Regions from separate parts of the Streptomyces pallidus (ex Mingjun et al. 2026) genome, predicted to be linked through region 2. Evidence: riboswitches for the same ligand, from Rfam matches in the RefSeq annotation. Region 2 holds a riboswitch; the other holds the start of a gene.

Region 1 (11,896 bases), 3.8 Mb from region 2:
CGGGTGCAGGCCCGCGGCGACGAGGCCCGCGAAGTGGGCCATGTCGACCATCAGGTACGCGCCGACCTCGTCCGCGATCCGGCGGAAGGCGGCGAAGTCCAGCTGGCGCGGGTACGCCGACCAGCCGGCGACGATCAGCTGCGGCTTGGTCTCCTTGGCGAGGCGCTCGACCTCGGCCATGTCGACCTGGCCGTCCTCGCCGACGTGGTACGGGACCACGTTGTAGAGCTTGCCGGAGAAGTTGATCTTCATGCCGTGGGTCAGGTGACCGCCGTGGGCCAGGTTCAGGCCCATGATCGTGTCGCCCGGCTTCAGCAGCGCGAACATCGCGGCGGCGTTGGCCTGCGCACCCGAGTGCGGCTGGACGTTCGCGGCCTCGGCGCCGAACAGCGCCTTGATCCGGTCGATCGCGATCTGCTCGACGACGTCGACGTGCTCGCAGCCGCCGTAGTAGCGGCGGCCCGGGTAGCCCTCGGCGTACTTGTTGGTCAGGACCGAGCCCTGGGCCTCCATGACGGCGACCGGAGCGAAGTTCTCCGACGCGATCATTTCCAGGGTGGACTGCTGGCGCACGAGCTCGGCGTCGACGGCGGCGGCGACGTCCGGGTCGAGTTCGTGCAGGGGGGTGTTCAGAACGGACATCAGGATCCCCTGTGGTCAGTTACTTACCGGCGGTGAGCTGGTCGTACTCGTCGGCGGAGAGCAGGTCGGCCGGCTCCTCCGTGACGCGGACCTTGAACAGCCAGCCGCCCTCGAACGGAGCGCTGTTCACGAGGCTCGGGTCGTCCACGACGTCCTGGTTCGCCTCGACGACCTCGCCGGTGACGGGGGAGTACAGGTCGCTGACCGACTTGGTCGACTCCAGCTCGCCGCAGGTCTCGCCCGCGGACACCGTGTCGCCGACCGCGGGGAGCTGGGCGTAGACGACGTCACCGAGCGCGGTGGCCGCGAACTCCGTGATGCCGACCGTGGCGACGCCGTCCTCGGCGGCCGACAGCCACTCGTGCTCCTTGCTGAAACGCAGCTGCTGGGGGTTGCTCATGACCTGATTCTCCTGGATGCGGGGGAGTGCGAACGAACAGTGGTCTTGCGTGGTGAGACGCGTCGGACGGCGGCCGGCGGCCGCCGCCGCACGGGCGCTACTTCTGCCGCTTGTAGAAGGGCAGGGCGACGACCTCGTACGGCTCATGCGTACCGCGGATGTCCACGCCGACGCCGGAGGTGCCGGGCGCGGCGTGGGCCGCGTCCACGTACGCCATCGCGATCGGCTTGCCCAGCGTCGGGGACGGGGCGCCGGAGGTGACCTCGCCGATGACCTCGCCACCGGCCACGACCGGGAACCCGGCGCGCGGGACGCGGCGGCCCTCGGCGACCAGGCCGACCAGCTTGCGCGGCGGGTTGGTGGCGGCGCGCTCCGCGGCGGCCTCCAGGGCGGCGCGGCCCACGAAGTCGCCCTCCTTCTCGAACTTCACGACCCGGCCCAGACCTGCGTCGAACGGGGTCAGGGCGGTGGTCAGCTCGTGCCCGTACAGCGGCATGCCCGCCTCCAGGCGCAGCGTGTCGCGGCAGGACAGGCCGCAGGGCACCAGGCCGGCGCCCGCGCCCGCCTCGGTCAGCGCCTGCCACAGCTCGACGGCGTGCTCGGGGGAGACGAACAGCTCGAAGCCGTCCTCGCCGGTGTAGCCCGTCCGCGCGATCAGGGCGGGCACGCCCGCGACCGTGCCCGGCAGGCCGGCGTAGTACTTCAGGTTGTCCAGGTCGGCGTCGGTGAGCGAGGCCAGGATGCCGGGGGACTCCGGGCCCTGGACGGCGATCAGCGCGTACGCGTCGCGGTCGTCGCGGACCTCGGCGTCGAAGCCGTCGGCACGCGCGGTGAGGGCGTCCAGGACGACCTGGGCGTTGGAGGCGTTGGCGACGACCATGTACTCGGTCTCGGCCAGGCGGTAGACGATCAGGTCGTCGAGGATCCCGCCGTCCTCCTGGCAGATGTGCGTGTAGCGGGCGCGGCCGACGCCGACGGTGGAGATGTTGCCGACCAGGGCGTAGTCCAGGAGCTGCACGGCCTGCGGACCGGTCACGGTGATCTCGCCCATGTGGGAGAGGTCGAAGAGGCCGGCCTTGGTGCGCACGGCGTTGTGTTCGTCGCGCTCGCTGCCGTACCGCAGCGGCATGTCCCAGCCCGCGAAGTCGGTCATGGTCGCACCGAGCGAGCGGTGCAGCGCATCGAGGGCGGTCAGGCGGGGGGCAGTGCTCATGGGTGTGGCTCCCGGGTCCCAGGGCATGACATGACGAGGACGTTCCTCCCCATCTGTCATCGGAACCTGAGAGGTTCGCCGAGAGTCCCGCGGGAACGGGAACGCCGACTTGCACCTTGGGTGGAGCACGCCCCGGTCCGCCGCGGGGGACGGGAAGGGCGCGGCTCGCTTTTCAGATCTGCCTCATCCACGCGGTACGGGGCCTGAGAGATTCAAGGGAGGTACTTGCTCCTTCGGCGCCCGGACACGGCCTCGCGGCCTGCCGGGACTCTCCCGCGCGGATTCAAGCGGCCGGTATGCAGTTGGTCCAGATGGCGCACATCATTGCACGCCGCTGCGCGAACCGGGTGGGCGGGACCGAAAGACTGTGTCATTCGCTCATTCGCCCATTCGCCGTCCGGCCTGCGGTGTCCGGGGTCGGAGGGGGCGGCCGGAACCGGTCCCTTGGAATTACCGTCTCTTTACACTCAGTGGGCATGGGTCTTCGAGGCCCGACACGGGGGAGGCGATCTTGTGCGGAGATTCGGAGTTCTGGCGACCGCCGGGACCGCGGACGCAGTGCCCGCCCAGCGGGCCCGCGAGCACCACGGACCGGTGCGCGACCTGCGCGGTCGGGGCGACCTCGGGCCGTGCCGGCTCGGCTTCGCGGAGGGCGACATCGTCGTGGTCTCCGGCCTGCCCGGCGGCGGCAAGAGCACGCTGATCAAGCGGGCCGCCGAGGGCGGCGGCATCGACTCCCAGGACGTGCGCGAGCGCTGGGAGCGGCGCATGCCCGCGGCCGTGCCGTACGCCGTCTACCGCCCGCTGGTGCGGATCGCGCACTACTGGGGGCTGTGGTCGGTCCTGCGCTCCGGCGCCTCGGTCGTCGTCCACGACTGCGGAACGCAGCGCTGGGTGCGGGGGCTGCTGGCGGCGACCGCGCGGCGCCGGGGCCGGGGCCTGCACCTGCTGATCCTGGACGCCACCCCGCACGAGGCCCTGTCCGGGCAGGCGGCGCGGGGCCGCGGCGTGTCGGCGTACGCCTTCGCCCGGCACCGGGCCGCGGTGCGCCGGCTGGTGCGGGCCGCGGAGTCGGGCCCGCTGCCGGCGGGTTGCGCCTCCGTGGTGCTGCTGGACCGGGCCGCGGCCGCGCGGCTGACCCGCATAGCCTTCCGGCCCGCGGAGCCCGGCGGGGCCTGAGCCCTGCCGGGGGCGGGGCGGGACGGCGAGGGCCCGGTTCGGGGGCCCGGCCCGGGCGGCTACGCTCGCCGGTACACGGCGCGACAAGCGGAGGCGGAGATGCACGGCGGCGGTTGGCCGGAGAACGAGCTGGAGCAGGTGCTCGGAGCGGCCCTGGGCGTGCCCGACGCCGGCCCGAGGATCGTCGAGGTGCTGGGCCGGAGCCGGGTGTGGGTGCCGCTGCCCGGCGGGGGCGGCCCGGACAGCCCCTCCCTGACCCTGCCCACCATGGAGATCGGCGGGGCGGCGTACGTCCCCGTCTACAGCTCCGAGGCCCAGTTCCGCGCCTGCGTCGGCCCCGCCATGGACTTCGCCGTGGCCCCCGCCGTCGAGTTCGCCCGCGGGCTGCCCCCGCAGCTGGGCATCGCCGTCAACCCGGAGGGCGCCGTCGGCGTCCCGCTGCCCCCGCCCGCCGTCGCCCAGCTGTGCCGGATCGGCCGGACCGAGCTCGACGGGCCCGCCAGCGGTGGCCGCGTCCGCCTCTTCGAGCCCGACTGGCAGGACGACCCGGTGGATTTCCTGGCCGCGGCGGCCGAGGAGTTCCGGACCACCGGGCTGGTCGTGGCCGCGCACCGCTGCCTCGCCAGCGTCGAGGGCGGGGACCCGGAGCTGTGCATCGGTGTCCGCCTGTCGAGACGGGATCCGGCCGCGCAGAACGCGCCGCGCGAGGCCCTCGCCCGGGCCCTGACCCGGGTTCCGTCGCCCTGGCCGGTGCAGCTGGTCCTGCTGGACTCGGCCGAGGACCCGGTGGTCGACTTCATCGTTACGCGCGTACGCCCCTTCTACGTGCCCTAGTGACGCTTAAGCTGGTGACATCTCCTGGCCGCACGGGTGGCCTGGACACGCGTGCGGACGAGGAGGGGTACCGGTGAGTGCGTCAGGCACTGCCGCGGCCGGGCAGGTCGAGCACATCATGCGCCAAGTGACTCCAGGGCGCTACGAGACCTACGAGTCACTTCTGCAGGCCCTTGCCGAGGGCCGGCTGTGGATGCTGCTCTGGCAGGGCAGCCCCGGCTCACCGGACGCCCAGTACGGCGGCATGGAGCTGGAGGGCCTCGGCTACGCGCCCTGTGTGACCTCCCCGCAGGAACTGGCCGCCAGCGGCTGGAACCGCGGCTACGAGGTGGTCACCGGCCGGGACATCGCCCGCGCCCTGTACCCCGACCGCTGGGGCCTGTGGCTCAATCCGCACGCCCAGGGCGGCGGCCTCGGCATCCCCTGGGCCGACCTGCGTCGGATCGCCACCGGCCTGGACCGGATGCCGGCGGGCCCGCTGAGGCTGTCCGAGCCCGCGCTGGAGCTCCCGCAGTTCTACGGGCTGCTGACCCAGCACGCACACCGCACGCCGGCCGTCCGGTCGCTGCGCCGCGCCTGGGTGCAGCCCGCCCTGGGGTCGCCGTACCTCGCCGTCGGGCTCGACCTGTACGACGCCTCCGCGCCCGCGCTCCAGTCCGTACGGGAGATGATGCGCCAGTCCGTCGGCGCGGTGCCCGAGGGGGTGCCCGTGTGCACGGTGGCGCTGGCCGACGAGCACGACCCCGTCGCGATGTGGCTCCGGTCGCAGACGCGCCCGTTCTACGACCGCGAGGGGCAGGCCCCGGCGTACTGACCGGCAGCTGGGACGACCGCGCCGCACGACGCTCCGGCCGCGGGGAACACTCCGTTCCCCGCGGCCTTCTTCTTGTCCGGATTTCTTCGCTGATGCGTGCCCAAAAGACCTACACCTACCGCGAGTTGGGCGCGTTGTCCGATTGTGCACCGAACGGACGGTGTTGCTCCGCTGAGCCGACTCCACAGTCCGGATAACGGGAACCCGACCCTCACATCACGGTTGCGCATCCATTCATCTGCGGGTCTGGCGGCTGATCGCAGCGCCGATGAAGACTCCCCACCCAAGAGCCGCCGGGTCCCCGGGGAAACGGTTCGCTCCCTGCACGTCGCTTGTCGTTCCGCACCGCTTTTCGCGTACTTCCGCACGGCTTTCCGCACGGCACCCGCACCTCATCCGCACCGCAGCAGCACCGCTCCGAGCGTGCCCGGGCATGCCCGAAAACGCACCGAGCACCACTGCACCTCCCGCACTTCCTGCATTTCCTGCACCTCCCGCACTTTGTTCAGTCCTGCGTGTCACCACGCACAAGAGCGCCACTCCGCACCAACGCCGCCACAGCGGCGGGCATGGGCCGGCAACCCGTCGGCCGAGAGGGGTCCCACCACGATGACGGCACCACTGCACGACACGAGCGCGGAACCAACCGCACCCGTGGCCGTAGCCGACGTCCCTGCGAAGGCCATCGAAGGCCGCTCGCCCGGCCGTATCGCCTGGATGCGGCTCAAGCGCGACAAGGTCGCGCTCACCGGCGGCGTGGTCGTGATCCTCCTGATCCTCGTGGCGGTGTTCGCGCCGCAGATCGTGAGCCTGCTGGGCCACCCGCCCAACGAGTTCCACGAGGACATGATCGACCCGGACCTCGGCACGCCGCTCGGCTCCTGGGGCGGCATCAGCTCCGACTTCCTGCTGGGCGTCGAACCCACCAACGGACGCGACGTGTTCAGCCGGATCGTCTACGGCGCCCGCATCTCGCTGGTCGTCGCCTTCCTGGCCGCCTTCGTCTCGGTCGCCATCGGCAGCCTGCTCGGCGCGCTCGCCGGGTTCCTCGGCGGCTGGGTGGACGGCGTCATCAGCCGCCTGATGGACCTGCTGCTGGCCTTCCCGCAGCTGCTGTTCACCATCGCACTGGTCTCGGTCGTACCCAACTCCCTCTGGGGGTTCGAGGGTTCGGGCGTCCGGATGGGCGTGCTGATCGTCGTGATCGGCTTCTTCGGATGGCCGTACATCGGCCGTATCGTCCGCGGCCAGACGATCTCGCTGCGCGAACGCGAGTACGTGGAGGCGGCGCGCAGCCTCGGCGCCGGCCGCGGCTACATCCTGGTCAAGGAGCTGCTGCCCAACCTGGTCGCGCCGATCCTGGTCTACGCGACGCTGATCATTCCGACCAACATCCTCACGGAGGCGGCCCTCAGCTTCCTCGGCGCCGGCGTCAAGCCGCCGACCGCGTCCTGGGGAAAGATGCTCTCCGACGCCGTCCCCATCTACCAGGACGACCCCATGTACATGGTGGTCCCGGGTATGACGATCTTCATCACCGTCCTGGCGTTCAACCTCTTCGGGGACGGGCTGCGTGACGCACTCGACCCCAAGGGCAGCTGAACCGCTCCACCGATTCACCCACCTCTGGAGGTTGGACCAACGTGATCCGCAGAAAGCAGGCCCTCGCGATCACCGCCGTGATCGCCGCGCTGTCGCTGACCGCCGCGTGCGGCGGCAACGACGGCGACAAGAAGACCGAGGGCAAGGGCGCCGGCGGCGCCGCCTTCAACGCCGCCACCACCGGCATCGTGAACCCGTCCACCGAGAAGGGCGGCGAGCTCAAGCTCTGGTCGCCGCAGGACGTCGACTACCTCGACCCGGCGCGTGCCTACTACGGCTTCGTGTGGAACATGCAGCGGCTCTACGTCCGCCAGCTGCTGGCGTACGACAGCAAGCCGGGCGTGGCGGGCACCAAGCTGGTCCCGGACCTCGCCGAGGCCCTGCCCGTGATCAGCAACGAGGGCAAGACGTACACCCTCAAGATCAAGGACGGCGTGAAGTTCGAGGACGGCACGCCGATCACCTCGAAGGACATCAAGTACGGCGTCGAGCGCGTCTTCGCGCAGGACGTGCTGTCCGGCGGTCCCACCTACCTGATCGACCTGCTCGACCAGGGGCAGAAGTACCCCGGCCCGTACAAGGACACCGACCCCGGCAAGATGGGTCTGAAGTCCGTCGAGACGCCGGACGACAAGACGATCGTCTTCAACCTGGCGAGCGCCAACTCCGACTTCAGCTACCTGCTGGCCATGCCGTCCTCCTCGCCGGTCCCGGCGGGCAAGGACACCGGCGCCACGTACACCAACAAGCCGGTCTCCACCGGCCCGTACAAGGTGGAGAGCTTCACCGCCAGCAAGGGCGCGACCTTCGTCCGCAACGAGAACTGGGACCCGAAGACGGACCCGATCCGCACGGGCCTGCCGGACAAGGTCACCTTCACGGTCACCACCAACCCGGACGACATGGACGCCCGTCTGCTGTCCGGCGACATCGACCTCGCCGTGGACGGCACCGGTGTGCAGCAGGCCGCGAAGAACAAGATCCTCAAGGACGAGAAGCTCAAGCAGAACGCGGACAACCCGTTCACGGGCTACATCCGCTACTTCGCCTTCCCGCAGACCGTCGCGCCGTTCGACAACATCGAGTGCCGCAAGGCCGTCATCTACGCGGCCGACCCGAAGTCCCTGCAGACCGCCCGCGGCGGCCCGACCAGCGGTGACCTCGGCGCCAACATGCTGCCGCCCGGCATCCCCGGCTCCGACAAGTCCTACGACCCGTTCGGCCTGACCAAGGGACAGCCGCAGGAGGCCAAGGCCAAGGAGGCCCTCAAGGCCTGCGGCAAGCCGGACGGCTTCGAGACCGTCATCGCGGTCCGCAACAACCGCGCCCCCGAGGTGAAGACGGCCGAGTCCCTCCAGGCCTCGCTCGCCAAGGTCGGCATCAAGGCCACCATCGACCAGTACGACGGCAAGCTCTCCTCCTCCACGATCGGTTCGCCCGAGAACGTGAAGAAGAAGGGCTACGGCATCATCGTCATGGGCTGGGGCGCCGACTACAACTCCGGCTCGGGCTTCCTCCAGCCGCTGGTCGACGGCTCGTTCATCCAGCCGAACGCCAACAACAACTACACCGAGCTGAACGACCCCGAGGTCAACGGCCTGTTCGACAAGGCCGCCGCGGCCGCCACGCCGGAAGCCGCCGCCCCGTTCTACACGGAGATCAACAAGAAGGTCATGGAGAAGGCGCTCTACCTTCCCATCAACTTCGACAAGGCCTTCGTCTACCACAACCCGCGGCTGACGAACGTCTACTTCAACGACTCCCTCGGCAAGATCGACCTCGCCGTCATCGGCGTCGGCAAGTGATCCCGTAGGCCAGTCGCCACGTAACAACAGGCAAGTGCCTTCACCGCACATGCGCTAGTCCGAAGGGCAGGTGAAGGCCGCAGGCGGCGGCTGCCGTCCCCACGAGGGACGGCGGCCGCCCGCCCCGGGCGGCCGACTGCAGTGCTCGTCTACCTCATACGGCGACTGTTCAACGTCGTCGCCACGCTGCTGGTGGTCTCCGTGGTCACCTTCGGCATCTTCTTCGCGGTCCCGAAGATCACGGGCAGCGATCCGGCCCTCATGTACGCCGGCCGCGAGACCAACGAGACCGCCCTGGCGGGCATCCGCGTGAAGATGGGCTTCGACAAGCCCATCTCCGAGCAGTACCTGACCTTCGTCAAGGGCATCTTCGTCGGCCGCGACTACGACGGCGGCACCGAGGTCACCCACTGCGACGCGCCGTGCTTCGGCTACTCGTTCAAGACCGAGGCGCCCGTGTGGGACACCATGGTGGACCGCATGCCGGTCACCCTCTCGCTCGCCCTCGGCGCGGCGGTCATCTGGGTGCTCGCCGGCGTGGCGACCGGTGTGATCTCGGCACTCAAACGCCGGACCGCCATCGACCGCACCGTCATGGTCGGCGCCCTCGCCGGCGTCTCCCTCCCCATCTTCTTCACCGGCATGGTGGCCCCCGCGATCTTCGTCTACAGCCTCGGCTGGCTGGACGTGTCCAACTACAAGCCCCTCACGGAGGATCCCGGGGCCTGGCTGAACGCCCTGATCCTCCCGTGGGTCACCCTCGCCTTCCTCTTCGCCGCCACGTACGCCCGCATCACGCGCGCCACGATGCTGGAGGTCCTCGGCGAGGACTACATCCGCACCGCCCGGGCCAAGGGCCTCAAGGAGGGCGTGGTCATCCGCAAGCACGCCCTGCGCTCCACCCTCACCCCGGTCGTCACGATGTTCGGCCTCGACCTCGGCGGGCTCCTCGGCGGCGCGGTGCTCACCGAGACCACCTTCAACTTCCAGGGGCTCGGGACGGCGGCCGTCGCCGCCATCGGTCAGGGCGACCTCCCCGTGATCATGGGGGTCACCCTGCTCGCCGCGCTCTTCGTGGTGATGGCCAACCTGATCGTGGACCTGCTGTACGCCGTCATCGACCCGCGCGTGAGGCTGACGTGACCGAGAACCACCCCACTTCCGGCGCGGCCGCCGGACCCGGCTCCGGCGAGACGCCCGCCGACGGGCCCGCGTTCGTCCCCGAGCAGGCCGGCCCCCGCGGCAGCGGCGCCTTCCTGTCCGTACGCGACCTCAAGGTCCACTTCCCGACCGACGACGGCCTGGTCAAGTCGGTGGACGGGCTCTCCTTCGACCTGGAGCGCGGCAAGACCCTCGGCATCGTCGGCGAGTCCGGCTCCGGCAAGTCGGTGACCTCGCTGGCCATCATGGGCCTGCACCGCACCGGCAACGCGCGCAGCCGCCCGCACATCTCCGGCGAGGTCGTCCTGGACGGCGAGGACCTCGTCAGGGCCGACGCCGACCACGTGCGCAAGCTGCGCGGGCGCAAGATGGCGATGGTCTTCCAGGACCCGCTGTCCGCGATGCACCCCTACTACACGGTCGGCAAACAGATCGTCGAGGCGTACCGCACCCACCACGACGTGGACAAGAAGGCCGCCCGGCGGCGCGCCGTCGAGATGCTCGACCGGGTCGGCATCCCCGAGCCCCACCGGCGCGTGGACGCCTACCCGCACGAGTTCTCCGGCGGCATGCGCCAGCGCGCGATGATCGCGATGGCGCTGGTCAACAACCCCGAGCTGCTGATCGCGGACGAGCCGACCACCGCCCTGGACGTCACCGTCCAGGCGCAGATCCTCGACCTGATCCGCGACCTGCAGCGGGAGTTCGGCTCCGCCGTCATCATGATCACCCACGACCTGGGCGTGGTCGCCGAGATGGCCGACGACATCCTCGTGATGTACGGAGGCCGGTGCGTCGAGCGCGGCACCGCCGACAAGGTCTTCTACGAGCCCCGCCACCCCTACACCTGGGGGCTGCTCGGCTCCATGCCGCGCATCGACCGCGAGCAGACCGAGCGCCTCATCCCGGTCAAGGGCTCGCCGCCCAGCCTCATCAACATCCCGAGCGGCTGCGCCTTCAACCCGCGCTGCCCGTACGCCGACGTCCCCAAGGGCGGCATCACCCGCACCCGGCGGCCCGAGCTGACCGAGGACGGCGGCGGGCACTGGTCCGCCTGCCACATGTCGCAGGAGGAGCGGACCCGGATCTGGACCGAAGAGATTGCGCCGAAGCTGTGACCGACATGAAGAAGAAGGCGGACGAGCCCGCCGCGGACGCGCAGGCACCGGCCGGCGAGCCGCTGCTCAAGGTGACCGGCCTGGTCAAGCACTTCCCCATCAACAAGGGGCTGCTGCGCCGCCAGGTCGGCGCGGTCAAGGCCGTCGACGGGATCGACTTCGAGGTCCGGCGCGGTGAGACGCTCGGCGTGGTCGGCGAGTCCGGCTGCGGCAAGTCGACCATGGGCCGGCTGATCACCCGGCTGCTGGAGCCGACGGGCGGCAGGGTCGAGTTCGAGGGGCGGGACATCACGCACCTCGGGGTCGCCGGGATGCGCCCGCTGCGCCGCGACGTCCAGATGATCTTCCAGGACCCGTACGGCTCCCTGAACCCGCGGCACACGGTCGGCACGATCGTCAGCGCCCCCTTCAAGCTCCAGGGTGTGGAGCCGGAGGGCGGGCTCAAGGCGGAGGTGCAGCGGCTGCTGTCGCTGGTGGGCCTCAACCCCGAGCACTACAACCGCTACCCGCACGAGTTCTCCGGCGGCCAGCGCCAGCGCATCGGCATCGCCCGGGCCCTGGCCCTGAAGCCGAAGCTGGTCGTCGCAGACGAGCCGGTCTCGGCGCTGGACGTGTCGATCCAGGCCCAGGTGGTGAACCTGCTGGACGACCTCCAGGAGGAGCTGGGCCTCACGTACGTGATCATCGCGCACGACCTGTCGGTCATCCGGCACGTCTCGGACCGCATCGCGGTGATGTACCTCGGCAAGATCGTGGAGCTGGCCGACCGGACCTCGCTCTACACCAGCCCGATGCACCCCTACACCAAGGCGCTGCTGTCGGCCGTGCCGGTGCCGGACCCGCGCCGGCGCGGTGCGAAGAGCGGTCGCATCCTGCTCAAGGGCGACGTGCCCTCGCCGATCTCCCCGCCGAGCGGCTGCCGCTTCCACACGCGCTGCTGGAAGGCCACGCAGATCTGCGCCGTGCAGGAGCCGCCGATGGTCGCGCCGGCCACCGGCCACCAGGTGGCCTGCCACCACCCCGAGAACGCACCCGACCAGGCGCCGGGCGACCCCGCCCTGCCGGGGGCCGCGGAGGCGCTGGCCAAGGTCGCGGACTAGGTCCCGGCCCGCCTGGGCACGATACGTC
Region 2 (11,896 bases):
CTGGCGGTAGGGGACAAGAAACGGCTCGGCACCGTGTTCCAGGACTCCGTGGACGGCCAGTACCTGCACGTGCTCCAGGAGAGCTACGGGATCCGGTACTCGCTGACCCCCGTGGACGACGTGCGGCTGCCCGCCGCGTCAAGCCTGACCGTACGGACAGCCACAGCAGAAGAGCCGAAGAAGGGTGCATCGTGATCGCGGTACTGGGCCTCGTGGCCGGAGTGGTGGTCGGACTTCTGGTCCGGCCCGAAGTGCCGGCCGTCGTCGAGCCGTATCTGCCGATCGCCGTGGTGGCGGCGCTGGACGCGGTGTTCGGAGGCCTGCGCGCGATGCTGGACGGCATCTTCGTGGACAAGGTCTTCGTGGTGTCGTTCCTGTCGAACGTGGTCGTGGCCGCGCTGATCGTCTTCCTCGGCGACAAGCTGGGCGTCGGCTCCCAGCTGTCCACGGGCGTCGTGGTCGTCCTCGGCATCCGCATCTTCTCCAACGCCGCGGCCATCCGCCGGCACGTGTTCCGGGCGTGAGGCCGATGGGTACGAACGACACCCCGCCCGAGGAGCCGAAGGGCCCCGAGCAGCCTCCGCGGGAGGCCCGGCCGGACGGGCCGCCGCGGGACGGGGAGCAGCCCGCACCCCGGCCCGGGAAGCCGCCTGCCGAGCCCACCGAGCCCACCGGGCCCACCGGGCCCACCGAGCCCGTTGCGTCCACCGAGCCCGCCGCGGCCGTCGAGCCCACCGGACCCGTCGAGCCCACCGGACCCGTCGAGCCCGATGAGCCCGCCACGCCCGCCGCGTCGCCCGCCGGGACGGACGGCACGGACGGGCCGGAGACCACGGGGCGGCAGCGACTCGCGGCCGGGCTGTGGCCGCCGCGGGTGAGCCGGGCCCAACTGATCGTGGCGCTCCTGCTGTTCGTGCTGGGCCTGGGTCTGGCGATCCAGGTGCGGTCGAACAGCGACTCCAGCGCGCTGCGCGGGGCCCGTCAGGAGGACCTGGTGCGGATCCTCGACGAGCTGGACGGCCGGACCAAGCGCCTGGAGGACGAGAAGCAGCAGCTGGAGGACCAGCGCAAGGAGTTGGAGAGCAGCTCCAACCAGGCCGAGGAGGCGCGCCGGCAGACCGTCGAAAAGGAGCGCCAACTGGGCATCCTGGCCGGTACGGTGGCGGCGCAGGGGCCGGGCATCACACTGAAGATCACGGATCCGAAGGGCCAGGTGGAGTCCGACCAGCTGCTGGACGCGCTCCAGGAGCTGCGGGCCGCGGGCGCCGAGGCGATCCAGATCAACGGGGTGCGCGTGGTGGCGGGCTCGTACTTCTCGGACGAGGGGGGCCACATCGCCATCGATGGTAAGAAGATCACACAGCCCTACGAGTTCAAGGTGATCGGCAAGCCGCAGGATCTGGAGCCGGCGCTGAACATCCCGGGTGGTGTGGTGCAGACACTGGAGAAGGAACAGGCCACTGTTGCCGTCACACGGTCGGCGAAGATCATTGTGGACGCCTTGCGGGCTGCGAAGCAGCCTGACTACGCTCGGTCGTCATCGTCGTGATGCGGGGCGGAGAGCGGAGGGTCCTGCGCGGGCTGGTGCCTGCGGGGGGTCGACGCACTGAAGTCGTGGCGCGTGGTGGAAACTGTCTGGTGGTTGCGGACGTTGTGAGGATGTCCGGGTCGGCAGGTATGTGCATTCGGAGTTCGTCCTGCCCCACGGGCGGGTCTGTTTCGTTCAAGGGGAATCGCCCGTGAAGTTGTTTGAGAAGTTGTTCGGTAAGAAGAACCGCGAGGAAGCCGCCGCGGCAGAGCCCCGTGCGGGGCAGGGGGAGGCACAGGTCCAGGGGGACCGGCCGCTCTTCCGGGACGAGGTCGCGGGTGTGGGTGACGTTCCGGGCGCGTCGGCTGTTGACCCTGCCGGTACCGGACGCATAGGTTTCGGGGAATCATCAACCTCGAGTACGGGTGGAGGGTTTGCTCCCGACCCGTACGCCACCGACGCCTCCGCGGGGTACCCGCGGCACGAGGAGCCGTCCATGTCGGCCGAGCAGGTCTGCAGCAGGTGCGGCCACCGCAGCGATGCGGCCAGCCGGTTCTGCTCCAACTGCGGGGCGCCGCTTCGGGCGGGTCTGACGCCGGAGCGTGCCTCGGAGACCACGTCCACCATCTCGATCTCGGGCCTGGAGGCCTACGAGGCCGAGGTGTCGGGACAGCACGTGTCGTCGGCGCTGTCCCCCGAGGCCCAGGCCGCGGTGGAGGCGCTGCCCGCGGGATCCGCCCTGCTGATCGTGCGGCGCGGCCCCAACTCGGGCAGCCGCTTCCTGCTGGACGGCGAGCTGACCACGGCGGGCCGGCACCCGCAGAGCGACATCTTCCTGGACGACGTCACCGTCTCCCGGCGGCATGTCGAGTTCCGCAGGAGCCAGGACGGCGGCTTCACCGTCGCCGACGTAGGCAGCCTCAACGGCACGTACGTCAACCGTGAGCCGATCGACTCGGTCCCGTTGCACAACGGGGACGAGGTGCAGATCGGCAAGTACCGGCTGGTCTTCTACGCGAGCCTGCGGGGCGTCTGACCCTTCCCGGACTCCGTCCGGGGGGAACCCCAGGGAGGTCCTGTGCTGCGTACTCCGACAGGCGGTGCCGGGAACGGCACCGCCGCCTCGGCCGGGCGGCTGGTGAGCATCGGCACGGTGCTCACGATGCTGCGCGAAGAGTTCCCCGAGGTCACGATCTCGAAGATCCGTTTCCTGGAGGCGGAGGGGCTCGTCGAGCCCAGACGCACGCCCTCCGGTTACCGCAAGTTCAGCACCGCGGACGTCGAGCGGCTGGGCCGCATCCTGCGCCTGCAGCGCGACCACTACATGCCGCTGAAGGTCATCCGCGAGCAGCTGGACGCGCTGGACCGTGGTGAGCAGGTGCGGATCCCGGCGCCCGCGGCGCACGGCGACGCCGCGGAGCCGGCCGCGGCGGCCGGAGCCGGGGCCGGGTCCCTTGCGACCCGGTCGGGGCGCGAGCTGCCCGCCGGCACCCGCGTCGGCCGGGCCGAGCTGATCGCCGCGGCCGAGGTGGACGAGGCCCAGTTGGCCGAATGGGAGTCGTACGGGCTGCTCGCGGAGGCTCCGGGGGGCGGGTACGACGGCGATGCGCTGACCGTGGCCCGGCTGGTGGCCGATCTGGGCCGGTTCGGGCTGGAGCCCCGCCACCTGCGGGCCATGAAGGCGGCCGCGGACCGGGAGGCGGGTCTCGTGGAGCAGGTCGTGGCCCCGCTGAGACGGCATCGCAACCCCCAGACCAGGGCCCATGCGGAGGCCACCGCGAGAGAGCTCGCGGGGCTGTCCGTACGGCTCCACGAGGTGCTGGTGCAAGCGGCCCTCGGGGTGCGGCTGCACTGACCGGCTCGGCCCCGACTACCCAAACCTGCCGGGCAGGTCCTAGGGTTGCTTTGTGAACGAGCTCGATGTTGTGGGTGTCCGGGTGGAAATGCCCTCCAACCAGCCGATCGTGCTCCTGCGTGAAGTGGGAGGCGACCGGTACCTCCCCATCTGGATCGGACCGGGGGAGGCGACCGCGATCGCCTTCGCGCAGCAGGGCATGGCCCCTGCCCGTCCGCTGACCCACGACCTGTTCAAGGACGTGCTGGAGGCGCTGGGCGAAGAGCTCACCGAGGTCCGCATCACGGATCTGCGGGAGGGCGTCTTCTACGCGGAGCTGGTCTTCTCCAGCGGGGTCGAGGTGAGCGCGCGGCCGTCCGACGCCATAGCGCTGGCCCTGCGGACGGGAACGCCGATCTACGGCAGCGACGGCGTGCTGGACGACGCCGGAATCGCCATCCCGGACGAGCAGGAGGACGAGGTGGAGAAGTTCCGCGAGTTCCTCGACCAGATTTCGCCGGAGGACTTCGGTACCGGGCCGCAGCAGTGAGACATCGAACTTGTCAAAGCCGATGAGACCTTCGCCCCATTCAGTTAACCTTGCCCCTTCGAAGGGCACGGGAAACCACTCTCAGGGTGATTATCACTCGGCGTGCCGAGTGTGGCGATCGTTGACGCACCCCTGGTGACTGCCTACCTTCGAGGGGGCAGGTCAAGGACGGAGGGTCGGCGTGAGAGTCACGGGCGACGGTACGACCGGGGGCATCCCCGCACGGAGTGACGGTGGGCCGTACCCGCTCCTCGGGAGTACGACGGGCTCCGCGCGCCGCCAGCCGGAGACCTCGCCGACGGCGTCGGACGGCGGCTCCCAGACGGCCGAGCAGGTGGGCTACCGCGGGCCGACCGCCTGCGCGGCGGCCGGCATCACCTACCGGCAGCTCGACTACTGGGCGCGGACCGGGCTGGTGGAGCCCACGGTGCGCCCCGCGTACGGCTCCGGGACCCAGCGCCTGTACAGCTTCAAGGACGTGGTCGTCCTCAAGATCGTGAAGCGTTTCCTGGACACCGGCGTCGCCCTGCAGAACATCCGCAACGCCGTCCAGCACCTGAGGGAGCGCGGATTCTCGGACCTGGAGCGCATGACGCTGATGAGCGACGGCGCCTCCGTGTACGAGTGCACCTCGCCGGAGCAGGTGGTGCGGCTGCTCCAGGGCGGCCAGGGGATCTTCGGCATCGCCGTGGGCGTGGTCTGGCGGGACGTGGAGAAGGCCCTGTCGCAGTTGCACGGCGAGCGGGTCGACACCGGCGAGACCGTGGTCGGGCACAACCCGGCCGACGAGCTGGCGGCCCGCCGCAACCGGGCCGGTTGAACCCCGCGGACCCCGTCCGCCGCCCGCCTGCCCGCCCGGCCTCGGCATTGTCAGTGGCGTAGGGCAGCATCGGTGCCGTGAGATCCGCGCCGACCATCCTCCATCTCGACATGGACGCCTTCTACGCCTCGGTGGAGCAGGCGTCGAAGCCGAGCCTGCGCGGGAAGGCCGTGATCGTCGGCGGGTTGGGGCCGCGCGGGGTGGTGGCCACCGCCTCGTACGAGGCCAGGCGCTTCGGGGTCCACTCGGCGATGCCGACGGCCCAGGCCAGGCGGCTCTGCCCGAACGGCGCCTACCTGGTCCCCCGCTTCGAGCTGTACCGCTCGGTCAGCGACATCGTGATGGGCCTGCTGCGGGAACTCTCCCCGCTCGTGGAGCCGCTGAGCCTCGACGAGGCCTTCGTCGACCTGGAGGCGGGCGGCAGCGCCCGGGACTCCCGGTCCGCCCGGGAGACCGGGGAGAGGTTGCGGGCGGACATCCTGGCCGCGACGGGCCTGACCGGCTCGGTGGGGCTGGCCGGGTCGAAGATGCTCGCGAAGGTGGCCTCCGAGGAGGCCAAGCCGGACGGGCTGCTGCTGATCGAGCCCGGCACCGAGCGGGAACTGCTCGCGCCGATGTCCGTGCGCACCCTGCCCGGGGTGGGGCCGGCCACCGGGGAGCACCTGCGGCGGGCCGGGATCACCACGGTCGGGGAGCTCGTCGAGGCCGGGGAGGACGAGCTGGTCCGGCTGATCGGGCGGTCGCACGGGGTGGGGCTGTACCGGATGGCCCTGGGCCTGGACGACCGGCCCGTGGTCGCCGAGCGCGACGCGAAGTCGGTGTCGGTGGAGGACACCTTCGACGTGGACCTGCACGACCGGGTCCGCATCCGGATCGAGGTGCAGCGGCTCGCCGACCGGTGCGTGCAGCGGCTGCGGGCCTCCGGGCACTCGGGGCGCACGATCGTGCTGAAGGTGCGGCGGTACGACTTCTCGACGCTGACCCGGTCCGAGACCCTGCGCGGGCCCACGGACGATCCTGCGGTCGTCCGGGAGGCCGCCGCGCGGCTGCTGGAGGTGGTGGACACCACCGGCGGGGTGCGGTTGCTGGGCGTGGGCGTGACCGGGCTCGCGGACTTCACGCAGGAGGACCTGTTCGCACAGTCCCGGGCCGCCGCCGAAGCCGCCGAAGTGGCCGGGGACGCGGACGACGCCCCCGACGAGGGGGCCGGGCCGGAAGGGCCCGCAGGGCTTGCGGTGGCCGGCGGGGGCGAGGGACCGGAAGGGGCGCAGGAGGCCCCTGGGGCCGCTACGGGCCACGAGGTGACCGGTGCGACCGCCGGATCGGCCGAGGAGTCGGAGCGGGCCCGTGAGCGGCGCTGGGCGGCCGGGCGTGACGTCCGCCACGCCGTCTACGGACCGGGATGGGTGCAGGGCAGTGGTCTCGGGCGGGTGACGGTGCGGTTCGAGCAGCCCGGATCCGCTCCGGGCCGGGTCCGCACCTTCCGGGTGGACGACCCCGATCTGGAGCCGTCCGATCCGCTGCCCCTGGTGGGGCGGGCCGGGTGACCGGGGCGGGCCGGGCTACTCCTCGCCCTGCTCGCCGTTGGCCACGTGGCCGAAATCACCGTTGAACGTGAAGTCGGAGGGGAGGGAGACGTCCAGCCCGTAGTGGTGGTAGAGCTGCAACTCCTGTTCGGGGGACAGATGGCGGCCCACGCCGAAGTCCGGGGCGTCCTTGATCAGCGAGCGCTCGAACGGGACGTGCAGGGTGTCGCCCACCAGCTCGCTCGGCTCCAGGGGGACGAAGGCGTCCCGACTGAACAAACCGGTCCGGACGGCGGCCCACTCCGGGACGCCGGTGGCATCGTCGAGGTAGACCTCGTCGACGGTTCCGATCTTGGTGCCGTTGCGGTCGAACGCCTTGCGGCCGATCAGGCTGCGGGGATCGATATCTGTCTGCACGGTCCCTCCACGTGGTCGCAACTCCTCCGTAATGACAACAAAAGGCCATTTCCCTGGAGGGGGCCACTCGAGGGAGGTCCGGGAACCTCGCTGGTAGGCTGGGTGGTGGCTGCTGACCCTGTGCGGGAGAGTCCTCCACCGAGTTCTTACGGAGGCGCCGAAGGAGCAAATCCTCCCCGGAATCTCTCAGGCATACGTACCGCACGGACGAGGCCACTCTGGAAAGCAGGGGCGGCGCCGGGCCCGTAGTGCCGGTTCCACCCCTCACCGACGGTGAAAGCCGGCCCCCGTGGACGACCTCCGCAGGAGCCGGTGAAGCTCTCAGGTTGAGATGACAGAGGGGGAGGCCGTCCGGGCGCCCGCGTCGTGGCGCCCCTCGCAGGTCGTACGACCCAGGAGGCCTCCGTACATGACCGCCAACCGCATTCCGCTCTCCCAGCTGGAGCGAGGCATCCCCTTCGAGCAGCGCCACATCGGCCCGGACGCCGAGGCGCAGGCCAAGATGCTCGCCCACGTGGGCTACGGCTCGCTCGACGAACTGACCGCCGCCGCGGTACCGGACGTCATCAAGACCGCCGAGGCGCTCAACCTCCCCGAGGCGCGGACCGAGGCCGAGGTGCTGGCCGAGCTGCGCGCCCTGGCCGGCCGCAACCAGGTCATGACCTCGATGATCGGTCTCGGCTACTACGGGACCTTCACCCCGCCGGTGATCCTGCGCAACGTGATGGAGAACCCGGCCTGGTACACCGCGTACACGCCGTACCAGCCCGAGATCTCCCAGGGCCGCCTGGAAGCCCTGCTGAACTTCCAGACCGTCGTCGCCGACCTGACCGGCCTGCCGACCTCGGGCGCCTCCCTGCTCGACGAGGGCACCGCCGCCGCCGAGGCCATGACCCTGGCCCGCCGCGTCGGCAGGGCCAAGGGCAACGTGTTCCTCGTCGACGCCGACGCCCTGCCGCAGACCATCGCCGTGATCGAGACCCGCGCCGAGCCGATCGGCATCGAGGTCGTCGTCGCCGACCTGTCCGCCGGCATCCCGGCCGAGATCGCCGAGCGCGGCGTCTACGGCGTCCTCGTCCAGTACCCCGGCGCCTCCGGTGCCGTCCGGGACATCAAGCCGGTCATCGACCAGGCCCACGAGCTCGGCGCGATCGTCGCCGTCGCCGCCGACCTGCTCGCGCTGACCCTGCTGACCTCCCCGGGTGCCCTGGGCGCGGACATCGCCGTCGGCACCACCCAGCGCTTCGGCGTCCCGATGGGCTTCGGTGGCCCGCACGCCGGCTACATGGCCGTCCAGGACAAGCACGCCCGCTCGCTGCCCGGCCGCCTCGTCGGCGTCTCGGTGGACGCGGACGGCAACAAGGCGTACCGCCTGGCCCTGCAGACCCGCGAGCAGCACATCCGCCGTGAGAAGGCCACCAGCAACATCTGCACCGCGCAGGTGCTGCTCGCCGTCATGGCCGGCATGTACGCCGTCTACCACGGTCCCGAGGGCCTGAGGACGATCGCCCGCCGCACGCACCGCTACACCGCCCTGCTGGCGGCCGGTCTGACGTCCGGCGGGGTCGAGCTCGTGCACGGCTCGTACTTCGACACCCTGACCGCCCGGGTGCCCGGCAAGGCCGCCGAGGTCGTGGCCGCCGCCCGCGAGGGCGGGGTCAACCTGTTCCAGGTCGACGCCGACCACGTCTCCGTCTCCGTCGACGAGACGACCCTGCGCGCCCACATCGAGGCCGTCTGGGCCGCCTTCGGCGTCACGGCGGACATCGAGGCGCTGGACGGGACCACCGCCGACGCGCTGCCCGAGGGCCTGCTGCGCTCGGACGAGTACCTCGCGCACCCGGTCTTCCACCAGCACCGCTCCGAGACCGCGATGCTGCGCTACCTGCGCAAGCTCGCGGACAAGGACTACGCGCTGGACCGCGGCATGATCCCGCTGGGCTCCTGCACGATGAAGCTCAACGCGACCACCGAGATGGAGCCGGTGACCTGGCCGGAGTTCGGCCAGCTGCACCCGTTCGCCCCGGTCGAGCAGGCCGAGGGGTACCTCACGCTCATCAACGAGCTGGAGGAACGTCTCTGCGAGGTGACCGGCTACGACAAGGTCTCCATCCAGCCGAACGCGGGCTCCCAGGGCGAGCTCGCCGGCCTGCTCGCCGTCCGCGCCTACCACCGCGCGAACGGCGACGAGCAGCGCACCGTCTGCCTCATCCCGTCCTCCGCGCACGGCACCAACGCCGCCAGCGCCGTGATGGCCGGTATGAAGGTCGTCGTCGTCAAGACGGCGGACGACGGCGAGGTGGACACGGACGACCTGCGCGCCAAGATCGAGCAGTACCGCGACGAGCTCGCCGTGCTGATGATCACCTACCCGTCCACGCACGGCGTGTTCGAGGAGCACGTCGCCGACATCTGCGCCCAGGTCCACGAGGCCGGCGGCCAGGTCTACGTCGACGGTGCCAACCTGAACGCCCTGGTCGGCCTCGCCAAGCCGGGGCACTTCGGCGGCGACGTCTCCCACCTGAACCTGCACAAGACCTTCTGCATCCCGCACGGCGGTGGCGGTCCGGGCGTCGGTCCGGTCGGTGTCCGGGCCCACCTGGCCCCGTACCTGCCGAACCACCCGCTGCAGCCGACCGCCGGCCCGGAGACGGGCGTCGGCCCGATCTCGGCCGCGCCGTGGGGATCGGCCGGCATCCTGCCGATCTCGTGGTCGTACGTGCGCCTGATGGGCGGCGAGGGCCTCAAGCGCGCCACCCAGGTGGCCGTGCTCGGCGCCAACTACATCGCCAAGCGCCTGGAGCCGCACTACCCGGTGCTCTACACCGGCCCGGGCAACCTGGTCGCGCACGAGTGCATCATCGACCTGCGTCCGCTGTCGAAGGCGACGGGCGTGAGCGTGGACGACATCGCCAAGCGTCTGATCGACTACGGCTTCCACGCCCCGACCATGTCCTTCCCGGTGGCCGGCACGCTGATGATCGAGCCGACGGAGTCCGAGGACCTCGCCGAAATCGACCGGTTCTGCGACGCGATGATCGCCATCCGCGCCGAGGTCGAGCGGGTCGCCACCGGCGAGTGGCCGGTGGAGGACAACCCGCTGCGCAACGCCCCGCACACCGCGGCGGCGCTGGGCGGCGAGTGGCCGCACCCGTACACCCGGGACGAGGCCGTCTTCCCCGGCGGCGTCTCGGCGTCCGAGAAGTACTGGCCGCCGGTGCGCCGCATCGACGGTGCCTTCGGCGACCGGAACCTGGTCTGCTCCTGCCCGCCGCTGGACGAGTACGACGCCTGATCCGCGGGACCTGACACAGAAGTGTGAGGTGACTGCACGCTGAAGGGGCCGGCCCGGGAGAATCGCTCCCGGGCTGGCCCCTTCGGCTTCGGCAGTTCCGGCGTTCCGTCGAGCCGGCGTCGGCTAGGCCGCCTGCGCCGCCACGAGAGGGCGGTGCGGTGCGATGATCTGGCCGTCCGGCAGCAGCTCGCCGGTGTCCTCGAACAGCAGGACACCGTTGCACAGCAGGCTCCAGCCCTGTTCCGGGTGGTTGGCCACGGGCTTCGCGGCCTCCCGGTCGGCGGAGTCGGCTGACGGGCACGCTGGCTGGTGCTGGCACATGGATGCGTTCTTTCGCTGCGGTGTGGTCTGTGTGCTGCGGCTCGATGCCTTGTTCATGGCCGCCCCCCGTGGTCGACGACTAGAAGTGGTCAGTCCCAGTGTTGCCCTCCGGACCTCGGTCCGCAGGGATTTCCGGCAGCTGTCCTCACAGATTGATGACGCATCACCCGTGCGGGCGGTTCATCCCAACTCCCCTGTCATTTCGGGTGGTTCGCGGGTGGCCCGGCAGGACTACGCCGGATGGGCCGTCCGGGGGGAGGGGTCGAGCTCAGGCGGCCGGAGCGGCCAGTGGTGGCCGCACCGGCGGGGCCGGGGGAGTGAGCCGGTGCGTCATGACGGGCAGCAGCTCGGACACCGGATGCGGCCGGTACGGGGCGATGCCGGGCGGCGCCGGGGCCAGTGGCACCAGCAGGTCCGCAGCGGCCGGAAGCCCGGCGGAGGCATCGGCTCCGACGGCGCCGTGCAGCCAGAGGGTCAGCATGTACAGCTCCGGTACGGACAGCAGCCGGGGCTGGTAGCTGTTGCCGAGCGCCTCCGCCTGCCGCAGCGCCCGCTCGGTGGCGGCGACGTAGGGACCCTCGAAGAAATGGGAGAAGACCCAGCCGTCCGCGGTCAGCCGGGTGTCCGCGGCCGCGATGTGCCGGTCGCCGCTGCGGATCAGGAACCGCCAGCCGGTCAGCCGGGTGCGGGGCGGACGGGCCGGGGCGGCCGGCTGGGACATGCCGAGCCGGTCGAGGACGTGGACCGGCAGCGGCAGCTCGGCGGTCAGCGGACCCTGCACGGCGCGCAGGGCGGGGGTGCCCGCCGCGAGGGCTGCGGGGGAACCGAGTGCCGCGAGGACGCTGCGCAGGGCAGGCGCGGGAGCCGGGGGGACATGCAGCGGCATGGTGGGTCGCCTCTCACTTGGGAGACCTGTGGATCAGGGGCAGGTGCGGACGGCGCTGTCGCATTCTGGGGCCAGAGGGGGGCTGAGGGGCAATGGCCGCGCGCCAACTCTCTGCCTCGTTTGCGGAGTTTATACGACATGTGTTCACGCAGTGTTTCGGCTAGCCTGCCCGGCTATTCCGGGCAAGGCGCTTACCGGTCCCGCTGACATGGCATCCATGCCGGATACACGCGAACACGTCGCGCTGACCTCGGAGGTTACCTGACGGGGGCTCGGCTGGAAAGCGCCGATTATCCGGAACCGGCAAAACCGACGCGGAATTTGCATACAGTTGCTTGCCAGGTGAATGTGCCATGGCGCCCTTCGGCCAAACCGGCGCACGCTCCCCGCCGCGCCCCTCCCCGCCGCGTTACAGATCTCGCCTCCGGGGCATCATCGACCGTACAGGCGCGTCCGGATGCCCGGGCGATGCCCACTCGAGGAGGGACGCTTCGATGGGGGAGAAGGTCGTGGCGGGCGGATTCGACCTGTCCGATCGCCAGCGGTATCGGAGGAAGCTCCACGAGTGCCTGGAGGGACTGGAGCGGCTTCTGGCGGAGAAGCGGTTCGACCGCCCCAAGAACATGATGGGGCTGGAGATCGAGCTGAATCTGGCGGGGGCCGACGGGATGCCGAGAATGCTGAATGCCCAGGTTCTCGATCGCATTGCGAGCCAGGAT

Evidence for each region. Region 2 has a riboswitch for glycine ahead of gcvP (aminomethyl-transferring glycine dehydrogenase). Riboswitches for the same ligand answer to the same signal wherever they lie in the genome.
Region 1: linked by a shared signal. The riboswitch ahead of gcvT (glycine cleavage system aminomethyltransferase GcvT) and the one ahead of gcvP (aminomethyl-transferring glycine dehydrogenase) in region 2 are both predicted to bind glycine.

The regions. Positions count from the first base shown of each region.
Region 1 covers NZ_CP196181.1:2,554,155-2,566,050, reverse strand. The annotation lists gene glyA (serine hydroxymethyltransferase) at 1-642, opposite strand, end outside; gene gcvH (glycine cleavage system protein GcvH) at 662-1,042, opposite strand; gene gcvT (glycine cleavage system aminomethyltransferase GcvT) at 1,140-2,255, opposite strand; glycine riboswitch at 2,438-2,541, opposite strand; gene ACSHWO_RS10865 (AAA family ATPase) at 2,769-3,434, shown strand; gene ACSHWO_RS10860 (enhanced serine sensitivity protein SseB) at 3,534-4,268, shown strand; gene ACSHWO_RS10855 (enhanced serine sensitivity protein SseB C-terminal domain-containing protein) at 4,342-5,082, shown strand; gene ACSHWO_RS10850 (ABC transporter permease) at 5,692-6,684, shown strand; gene ACSHWO_RS10845 (ABC transporter substrate-binding protein) at 6,726-8,489, shown strand; gene ACSHWO_RS10840 (ABC transporter permease) at 8,631-9,632, shown strand; gene ACSHWO_RS10835 (ABC transporter ATP-binding protein) at 9,746-10,768, shown strand; gene ACSHWO_RS10830 (ABC transporter ATP-binding protein) at 10,774-11,868, shown strand.
Region 2 covers NZ_CP196181.1:6,370,805-6,382,700, forward strand. The annotation lists gene ACSHWO_RS28310 (DUF881 domain-containing protein) at 1-195, shown strand, start outside; gene ACSHWO_RS28315 (small basic family protein) at 192-524, shown strand; gene ACSHWO_RS28320 (DUF881 domain-containing protein) at 530-1,549, shown strand; gene ACSHWO_RS28325 (FHA domain-containing protein) at 1,632-2,564, shown strand; gene ftsR (transcriptional regulator FtsR) at 2,607-3,383, shown strand; gene ACSHWO_RS28335 (bifunctional nuclease family protein) at 3,436-3,912, shown strand; gene ACSHWO_RS28340 (MerR family transcriptional regulator) at 4,094-4,732, shown strand; gene ACSHWO_RS28345 (DNA polymerase IV) at 4,810-6,279, shown strand; gene ACSHWO_RS28350 (PRC-barrel domain-containing protein) at 6,295-6,675, opposite strand; glycine riboswitch at 6,789-6,887, shown strand; gene gcvP (aminomethyl-transferring glycine dehydrogenase) at 7,085-9,970, shown strand; gene ACSHWO_RS28360 (DUF5999 family protein) at 10,094-10,291, opposite strand; gene ACSHWO_RS28365 (hypothetical protein) at 10,560-11,177, opposite strand; gene ACSHWO_RS28370 (glutamate-cysteine ligase family protein) at 11,672-11,896, shown strand, end outside.